One region of the Solwaraspora sp. WMMD1047 genome, then DNA from elsewhere that is predicted to be linked to it. Evidence: predicted binding sites of a transcription regulator. Region 1 holds the regulator's gene; each other region holds the start of a gene.
What was found. The regulator HrcA, encoded in region 1, represses chaperone genes, less so after heat shock. The targets are predictions, from matches to a motif close to GGTTNGCACNCTCNNNNNGAGNGTGCNAACC.
Positions count from the first base shown of each region.

Region 1 (3,261 bases):
CGGGCGGCTCGGCGTACCCCCGGGTGGTGATCGTCAGGTCGAGGGTGCCGCGGCCGACGGCCGTGACCACCGCGGTGGCCGTGCCGCCCCGCCCGTCGGTGAGCAGCAGCGGCTCGCCGACGCGCAGCCGCGCCACCGTGGACGCGTGGTGGCCCTCCGGGCCGTCGAGGGTGCAGGTATCGCCGGTGGGCAGCGCCCCGACCAGGAACGACGGCGCGGACAACGGTCAGGCGTGACCGTTGAACGCGTCGCGCATCCGGGAGAAGAAACCGCCCTGCTTGCTCAGCTCGGCGACCTCCTCGCCCCGGGTCTTCGCGAACTCGCGGAGCATCCGCTCCTGGTCGGCGTCGAGCCGGGTCGGGGTGCGCACGTCCAGGTGCACGTAGAGGTCACCCCGGCCGGTGCCGCGCAGGTGCGGCACTCCGCGGGCGCGCAGCCGCAGCGTGCTGCCCGGCTGGGTGCCCGGCTTGACGTCGACCGGCTCCTCGCTGTCCAGGGTCTTGATGGTCAGCCGGGTGCCCAGCGCCGCCGCCGTCATCGGGACGGTGACCCGGCAGTGCAGGTCGTCGCCCTTGCGGGAGTAGACGTCGTGGGTGCGCTCGTGGATCTCCACGTAGAGGTCGCCCGCGGTGCCGCCGCCCGGTCCGACCTCGCCCTGCTGGGCCAGCCGGATCCGCATCCCGTCCTCGACCCCGGCCGGGATCTTCACGGTCAGCGAGCGGCGGGTCCGCACCCGGCCCTCACCGGCGCAGGTCGGGCAGGGGTGCGGGACGATCGTGCCGTGGCCCTGGCAGACCGCGCACGGCCGGGACGAGACCACCTGGCCGAGGAAGGTCCGCTGCACCGACTGCACCTCGCCCCGGCCGCCACAGGCGTCACAGGTGGCCAGGTGGGTGCCGGCGGCGGTGCCGGCGCCGGTGCAGGTGGTGCAGAGCACCGCCGTGTCGACGGTGATCGGCGCCTCCACCCCGAACGCGGTCTCGTGCAGGTCGAGCTCGAGCCGCAGGATCGCGTCCGCCCCCGGCCGGGTCCGCGGCCGGGGGCCGCGCGCACCGGACGCCCCGAAGAACGCGTCCATGATGTCCTGGAACCCGACGAACGGGCCGGCCCCACCGGGACCGGCGCCCGGACCGCCGCCACCGGGCGCGAGCGGGTCACCGCCGAGGTCGACGATCTGCCGCTTCTGATCGTCGGAGAGCACCTCGTAGGCGGCGTTGATGTCCTTGAACTTCTCGTGCGCCTCCGGGTCCGGATTCACGTCCGGGTGGTACTGCCGCGCCAGCTTGCGGTAGGCGCGCTTGATCTCGTCGTCGGAGGCGTCCCGGCCGACGCCGAGAATGCCGTAGTAGTCCTTGGCCACTGCGTTCCGTGTCCTCATATCCGTCTCGCGCTGCCATTCGCCGGTCGTCAGGGGTCAGTTCTGCGCCAGCAGGTCGCCGACGTAGCGTGCCACGGCCCGCACCGTGGCGATCGTGCCGGGGTAGTCCATCCGGGTCGGGCCGAGCACGCCGAGCCCACCCACGATCGTGGCCCCCGGCCCGTAACCGGTGCTGACCACCGAGGCGGCCCGCAGATTGTCGATCTCGTTCTCGTCGCCGATCCGGACCCGCAGGGTGCTCGGCTCCACCTCGCCGATCAGCTTGAGCAGGATGACCTCCTCCTCCAGCGCCTCCAGGATCGGCCGCAGCGAGCCCTGGAAGTCCAGCAGGCCGCCGCGGGTCAGGTTGGCCGTGCCGGCCAGCGCGATCCGCTCCTCGTGCCGCTCCACCAGGGTCTCCAGCAGCACCGTGGCGAGCGTGGTCATCGCCGGCCGCAGCCGGGGCGGCACCTCCTCGACCAGGGCCTGCACCAGCGGCGGAGTCTCCGAGAGCCGGCAGCTGACGAGCTTCTCGTTCACCAGTTGCCGCAGGTCGGTGACGTCGTCGGCGGGCACCGGGGCGGGCAGCTCGACCAGCCGCTGCTCCACCCGACCGGTGTCGGCGATCATGACCAGCATCAGCCGGGTGGTGGAGATCGGGACAAGCTCCAGGTGCCGCACCGAGGAGCGGGCCAGGCTCGGGTACTGGACCACCGCCACCTGGCGGGTGAGCTGAGCCAGCAGCCGGACCGTGCGGTGCACCACGTCGTCCAGGTCTACCGCGCCGACCAGGAACCGCTCGATCGCCCGCCGCTCGGCCGGGGTGAGCGGCTTGACCCGGGAGAGCCGGTCCACGAAGAGCCGGTAGCCGCGGTCGGTGGGCACCCGGCCGGCACTGGTGTGCGGCTGCCGGATGTAGCCCTCCTCCTCCAGCACGGCCATGTCGTTGCGGACCGTGGCCGGCGAGACACCCAACTGGTGCCGCTCGACGAGCGACTTGCTGCCGACCGGCTCCTGGGTGGCGACGTAGTCCTCGACGATCGCGCGCAACACGTCGAGCTTGCGGTCGTCCAGACCCATCTTCACCTCCCCGACGGCGGGTGGCGCCGGCGCTGGCTGCGCCCGCCTGGCACTCGAATGTAGCGAGTGCCAGTCTACGTCGTCGCCCGGGCCAGGCGCGATGATCGCCGGCCGGCTGGCCGGCGGGCCTCCCCCGAACGACCGGCCCCCAGACCATACCTCCGGACGCCTAACAGCTTCGGTCGGTAATTGTCCACAGATTTCACGGGTGTTGTCTGGCGCCATTTGACCCGTGCCCCTACCGTGACCCCATGACTGAACCACCTCGCCCTCCCGGAGAGGGCTACCCCGGCAGCCCGTCGGACCCGACCTCTCCGCCCGCACCCCCCGGGTCCTACTCGACTCCGGGCGAGGCCCCCGCTCCCGGCTACCCGCCGCCCTCGTACGACCAGGGCGGCTACCCCCCACCCGGTGGCGGCGGCTATCCCCCGCAGGGCGGCGGTTACCCGCCGGCCGGCGGCGGCTACTACGGGGGCGGCCCGGCTCCGGCCGGCTACGCGAACAACGATGAGAAGACCTGGGCCCTGGTCGCCCACTTCGGTGGCGCGGCGGGCGCGCTGGTCGGCGGCGGCGCCGGCGGCTGGATCGCCCCGCTGGTCGCGCTCCTGGCCAAGGGGAACGAATCCCCGACCGTCCGGGCGCACGCGGTGAACGCGCTCAACTTCCAGATCCTCTGGTCGATCATCGCCATCGTGGGTTACATCACGATGTGCATCTTCATCGGCTTCCTGATCACCCTTGCGGCGTGGATCATCGCCACGGTCTTCGGCGTGATCGCCGGGCTCAAGGCGACAAACGGAGAGCTGTACAACTACCCCATGTCG
Region 1 is NZ_JARUBL010000001.1:5,675,329-5,678,589, forward strand. It holds gene O7627_RS25875 (RsmE family RNA methyltransferase) at 1-223, opposite strand, end outside; gene dnaJ (molecular chaperone DnaJ) at 227-1,360, opposite strand; gene hrcA (heat-inducible transcriptional repressor HrcA) at 1,415-2,437, opposite strand; gene O7627_RS25890 (DUF4870 domain-containing protein) at 2,689-3,261, shown strand, end outside.

Region 2 (3,261 bases), 4.8 Mb from region 1:
GCAACGTGGCGGACATCGCGGCGTCATGCCGCCGGAATGACGGGTTTGCCGGTCGGGTCAGGCGGCCGGCGCCGGCCGGCAGACCAGCACCGTCGGCGCCCCGCCGACCCGGGTCAGCACCAGGCTGGCCGGGGCATCGCCGGTCAACCGCAGGTCACGACGCAGTCGCTCCGGGTCAACCGCCGACCCGCGCTTGAGGATCTCCACCCGCCCCACGCCGCGCTCGCGCAGCAGGGCACGCAGCCGCTTCAACGAGAACGGCAGCGTCTCCACCACCTCCAGGCACCGCCCGAACGGCGTTGCCACGGCGGCGTCGGCGTAGACATAGGCGATCTCCGGATCGGCCAGGTTCCCGCCGACCAGGCCGGCGAACTCGGCCACCAGGTGCGCCCGCACCACCGCCCCGTCCGGGTCGTAGAGATACCGCCGAACCGCCCCGACGCCCGCCTCGACCGCCCCACTCCCGACCAACTCCGCGCCAGCCGAGCCAACCGTCCTAGCTGTGCTGGCTGGGCCGGCCGCGCTGGCCGAACCGACCGCGCGGAGCGCTCCGGCCGGGCCGGCTGCGCCGGCCGGCAGGACAGTCGCCCGGCGGGGGACCTCGGCGAGCGGGCCGCACCAGATCGTCGCCTCGACCAGGTCTCCGCCGACGCTCACCCACTCCGCCTCGGCGCCCCGGGGCAACAGCGCGTGGTCGATGCCCGGGGCCACCTTCAACACCGTGCGCGGCACCCGCTCGGCCAGCGCCGACACGAAGTCCCACGGCGGCGAGTAGGCGGCCGGGTCGAACACCCGCCGGCCGGTGCCGGCCCGCCGCCGGGCCGGATCGCAGAACACCGCGTCCACCCCGGTGCCGCCCAGCCGGTCCAGGTCCACCACCGTCGCGTCGGCGCACTCCACCGTCACCAACCCGGCCAGCCCGGCCGCCTCGGCGTTCGCGGCGGCCAGCTCGGCGGTCAACGGATCGGCCTCCACGGCGTACACGGTGATGCCGGCACGGGCGGCGGCGAGCGCGTCCGCGCCGAGACCGCAACCCAGGTCGGCGAGGGTGCGCACCCCGGCGGCGCGCAACCGGGCGGCCCGACGGTCCGCGACCACGGCCCGGGTCGCCTGCTCCAACCCGGCCCTGGTGAAGAACATCCCGTCGGCCGCCGTACCGAACTTCGACTGGGCCCGGCGGCGCAGCTCGGCCTGGGTCAGCGCCGCCGCCGCGAGGTCCCCGGGCACCCCGGCGGAGCGCAGCGCGGCCGCCGCCGCCAGCGGGTCGCCGCCGGCAAGCCCGCCCGCCGCGGCGAGTGCGGCCGACCCCTCGGGGGTACGCAGGGCAGCCAGCCGGTCGAGATCCACCGGCCCCATTGTGCCGGCCCCGCACCGGGTCGATCCCGTCGCCGGCGGGTCCCGCCGAGGAGACTCGATGGTGTGTCTGATTGGCACTCTCCTTGACGGAGTGCTAGCTACGGCATAACCTGCGGTTAGCACTCTCAACCCGAGGGTGCCAGCTTCCGGGCCCCGGCCCGGTGGCTGAACGCCAGGCGGACCGGCACCCGCGACGACGGCCCCGCCCGGTGGACATGAGGCAGATTGTCGCTGGTCGGTGCGCCGGCCAGCGCGTGAAACCAAGTACCCCAGGAGGGTATGCCCGTGACTACCGCGACCAAGGTTGCGATCAAGCCGCTCGAGGACCGGATCCTGGTCCAGGCGAACGAGGCTGAGACCACCACGGCGTCGGGCATCGTGATCCCCGACACCGCCAAGGAGAAGCCGCAGGAGGGCACCGTCCTCGCTGTCGGCCCTGGCCGCATCGACGACAACGGCAACCGGGTTCCGGTCGACGTGAGCGTCGGTGACACCGTCATCTACTCGAAGTACGGCGGCACCGAGGTCAAGTACGCCGGCGAGGAGTACCTGGTGCTCTCCGCCCGCGACGTCCTCGCGGTCATCGAGAAGTGATCTGACTGATTCAGTGACGCTGCCCCGGACCGGCCCGTGCCGGGCCGGGGCAGTGCTCCGTTGAAGGGACCAAGGTAAGACATGGCGAAGATTCTGAGCTTCTCGGATGACGCCCGGCATCTGCTCGAACACGGTGTCAACGCGCTCGCCGACACGGTCAAGGTCACCCTCGGCCCGCGCGGGCGCAACGTCGTTCTGGACAAGAAGTTCGGCGCTCCGACGATCACCAACGATGGCGTGACCATCGCCAAGGAGATCGAACTCACCAACCCCTACGAGAACCTCGGCGCGCAGCTGGTCAAGGAGGTGGCGACCAAGACCAACGACGTCGCCGGCGACGGGACCACCACCGCCACCGTGCTCGCCCAGGCGATGGTCCGCGAGGGCCTGCGCAACGTGGCGGCCGGCGCCAACCCGACCGCCCTCAAGCGGGGCATCGACGCGGCCGCCGAGAAGGTCTCCGCGAGCCTGCTCGACAAGGCGGTCGAGGTGGACAGCCGGGCGTCCATCGCCCAGGTGGCGACCATCTCGGCGCAGGACGGCACGATCGGCGACCTGATCGCCGAGGCGATGGAGAAGGTCGGCCGCGACGGTGTCATCACCGTCGAGGAGGGCTCCACCCTCGCCACCGAGCTGGAGGTCACCGAGGGCCTGCAGTTCGACAAGGGCTTCATCTCTCCGCACTTCGTCACCGACGCGGAGTCGCAGGAGGTGGTGCTGGACGAGCCGTACATCCTCATCACCACGCAGAAGATCTCCTCCATCGAGGAGCTGCTGCCGCTGCTGGAGAAGGTGCTGCAGACCAGCAAGCCGCTGCTGATCATCGCCGAGGACGTCGAGGGCCAGGCGCTCTCCACGCTCGTGGTCAACTCGATCCGCAAGACCGTCAAGGTCTGCGCGGTGAAGGCCCCCGGGTTCGGCGACCGCCGCAAGGCGATGCTGCAGGACATGGCGACCCTCACCGGCGCCGAGCTGATCGCGCCCGAGCTGGGCTACAAGCTTGACCAGACCGGCCTGGAGATGCTGGGCAGCGCCCGCCGGGTTGTCGTCGACAAGGACACCACCACGGTCGTCGACGGCAAGGGCAACGACACCGAGGTCGCCGACCGGGTCGCCCAGATCCGCAAGGAGATCGAGGCGTCGGACTCCGACTGGGACCGGGAGAAGCTGGCCGAGCGGCTGGCGAAGCTCTCCGGCGGCATCGCGGTCATCAAGGCCGGCGCGGCGACCGAGGTCGAGATGAAGGAGCGCAAGCACCGCATCGAAGACGCGATCGCCGCCACCAAGGCCGCCGTCGAGGAGGGCATGGTG
Region 2 is NZ_JARUBL010000001.1:908,022-911,282, forward strand. It holds gene O7627_RS04295 (methyltransferase domain-containing protein) at 58-1,347, opposite strand; gene groES (co-chaperone GroES) at 1,636-1,950, shown strand; gene groL (chaperonin GroEL) at 2,032-3,261, shown strand, end outside.
Region 2: the regulator HrcA is predicted to act here: its motif matches at 1,471-1,501, upstream of groES (co-chaperone GroES).

Region 3 (3,261 bases), 1.1 Mb from region 1:
GTCTACCTTTCCGGGTAGGGGTCGGCGCCCGACCCCTACCCGCCGCCGGTCCTGGAGCCTCGATGTCGCAGCCGCCCCCGCCCGAACCGCCGTACCCGGGCTGGGACCCGGCGCAGCCGCCTCCTGGCACCGGCCAGTGGGGGCCGCCGGGCTATCCACCGAGCTGGGGCGCGGGACAGCCGCCGGGTTGGGGCGCGGCCCACCCGCCGGGCTGGGGTGGCTGGGTGGATCCGCACGACCCGCTGGTCCCGCCGCCCCATGCCGGCCTCAACGGCTGGTCCGAGCGGTTGATCGGCGTGATCCGCCGTAGCTGGCGCACCCTGCTGCCGATCGTGCTCCTCACCCAGTTCCTGCCGGCCCTGGTGATCGGCGTCGCCAGCCTCGCCGCGCCGACCGTTCCCACCGACCCCGCGGCCGGTCAGGGACTGCCGGACCTCGGCGACCTGTTCGCCTTCGTCGCCGGGCTGATCGTGCTCTCCCTGGCGATCGGTGTGGTGAGCAGCGTCGGTTGGGCGGCCGGCACGTGGGCACTGGCGCGGCAGGCGGCCGGGGAACCGGTCGGTGTGCCGGCGGCCCTGCGCTACGGCCTTTCCCGCGGGGTCGGCCTCTGGGCCTGGACCCTGCTGGTCAGCCTGCTGGTGGTGGCCGGACTCTGCGCCTGCCTGCTGCCCGGGATCTACCTGGCGTTCGCGCTGAGCCTGGTCGGTCCGGTGTACCTCTTCGAGCGGGGCAACCCGATCGGCCGCGCGTTCCAGATCTTCCACGGATCGTTGGGCCTGGTGCTCGGCCGGGTCGCGCTGCTGGCGCTGATCGTGGTCGGCGGCGCGGTCCTGATCGAGCTGGTCACCAGCGGCCTGGGGCTGGCCCTCGGCGTCGGGCAGGGGCTCACCGTCGGGGCGGTTCTGGTCACCATCGTCAGCACGCTCGTCGCGTCGCCGCTCTACCTGGTGCAGCTCGTTGGACTGGTCACCACCTACGCCGAGTGGCGTGGCCGACAGGGGCCGGTCGGTACCGGCCAACTCGTCGCCGAGCTGGGCTGATGCCCGTTGGGCGACCGCCGTTGCCGCCCCGGCGGTGACCCGCCGGACGGCCCGGCTCGCTTGCACTCGACAGGCGAGAGTGCTAAACAAGTGATTGGCACTCGCACAGCGTGAGTGCCAAAGGTCGGGACGGTTAGGGTCCCGGTCGCGCTCCTCCGGAAGCGGTGGTGGGTGGCCGGACCGGTCGTCGCGGGCTGTCCGGCCCGGCCGACGGACGTCACTGCCGCCTGGCATGTGGGTGTCCCGGCGTCTTCCGACGCCGACGACTTCCGCGAGCCAGCGCAGTAGTGCCGTCCGAAGGTGCGTAATCAGGCGGCAGAGCCGGGGCCGACAGGTTCCCGGGGGCCGTGAGTGTCCAGGAGGACAACGCCGTATGGCCAAGATGATCGCGTTCGACGAAGAGGCGCGCCGCGGCCTCGAGCGGGGCATGAACACCCTCGCCGACGCCGTGAAGGTGACGCTGGGCCCCAAGGGCCGCAACGTCGTGCTCGAGAAGAAGTGGGGAGCTCCCACCATCACCAACGATGGTGTGAGCATCGCCAAGGAGATCGAGCTCGAGGACCCCTACGAGAAGATCGGCGCCGAGCTGGTCAAGGAGGTCGCCAAGAAGACCGACGACGTGGCCGGTGACGGCACGACGACGGCGACCGTCCTGGCCCAGGCGCTGGTCCGCGAGGGCCTGCGCAACGTCGCGGCCGGCGCGAACCCGATCGCCCTGAAGCGGGGCATCGAGACCGCCGTCGGTGCCGTGGTCGAGGAGCTGGCCAAGCTCGCGAAGGACGTCGAGACCAAGGAGCAGATCGCCTCCACCGCGTCGATCTCCGCCGGTGACAACACCGTCGGTGAGATCATCGCCGAGGCGATGGACAAGGTCGGCAAGGAAGGCGTCATCACCGTCGAGGAGAGCAACACCTTCGGCCTGGAGCTTGAGCTCACCGAGGGCATGCGCTTCGACAAGGGCTACATCTCGCCCTACTTCTGGACCGACCCGGAGCGGATGGAGGCGGTCCTCGACGACCCCTACATCCTGATCGTCAACAGCAAGATCTCGTCGGTGAAGGACCTGCTGCCGATCCTCGAGAAGATCATGCAGTCGGGCAAGGCGCTGCTGATCATCGCCGAGGACGTCGAGGGCGAGGCCCTGGCCACCCTGATCGTCAACAAGGTGCGCGGCACCTTCAAGTCCGTCGCCGTCAAGGCACCGGGCTTCGGTGACCGCCGCAAGGCCATGCTCACCGACATCGCGATCCTCACCGGCGGCCAGGCCGTCAGCGAGGAGCTCGGCCTCAAGCTGGACGCGGTCACCGTGGACATGCTGGGCCGCGCCCGCAAGGTCGTGGTGACCAAGGACGAGACCACCATCGTCGACGGCTCTGGCGACGCCGACCAGATCCAGGGTCGGGTCAACCAGATCCGCGCCGAGATCGACAAGAGCGACTCCGACTACGACCGCGAGAAGCTGCAGGAGCGGCTGGCCAAGCTGGCCGGCGGCGTTGCGGTGATCAAGGTCGGCGCGGCCACCGAGGTCGAGCTGAAGGAGCGCAAGCACCGCATCGAGGACGCCGTACGCAACGCGAAGGCGGCCGTCGAGGAGGGCATCGTCCCGGGTGGTGGCGTCGCGCTGGTGCAGTCCGGCAAGACCGCCTTCGACAAGCTGGACCTCGTCGGCGACGAGGCGACCGGCGCCCAGATCGTCAAGATCGCGCTGGACGCCCCGCTGCGGCAGATCGCCGTCAACGCCGGCCTCGAGGGTGGCGTCGTGGTCGACCGGGTCCGCAACCTGGACACCGGGCACGGCCTCAACGCGGCCAACGGTGAGTACGTCGACCTGCTCAAGGCCGGCATCATCGACCCGGCCAAGGTGACCCGGTCGGCGCTGCAGAACGCGGCCTCGATCGCGGCCCTGTTCCTCACCACCGAGGCTGTGGTGGCGGACAAGCCGGAGAAGACCCCGGCCGCCCCGGCGGCGCCGGGTGGCGGAGACATGGACTTCTGAGTCCACAGCTCCCCGAGCACGAACGAAGGGCGGACCGCGCGAGCGGTCCGCCCTTCGCCATCAGGTGGATGCTCCTACCCGATCTCAAGCCGAAGGCTCCCCGGTCAGCCGGCGGCCATCGCGGCCCGCGTCGCGGCGTAGCCGTTCACCAGGCCGGCGCCCTCGACGTTTGTCGCCGGCCCGCAGCCGTCGTCGCCGGACGACTCGACGCCCGCGACCGGCGTG
Region 3 is NZ_JARUBL010000001.1:6,759,668-6,762,928, reverse strand. It holds gene O7627_RS30950 (hypothetical protein) at 63-1,040, shown strand; gene groL (chaperonin GroEL) at 1,414-3,036, shown strand; gene O7627_RS30940 (S8 family serine peptidase) at 3,141-3,261, opposite strand, start outside.
Region 3: the regulator HrcA is predicted to act here: its motif matches at 1,133-1,163, upstream of groL (chaperonin GroEL).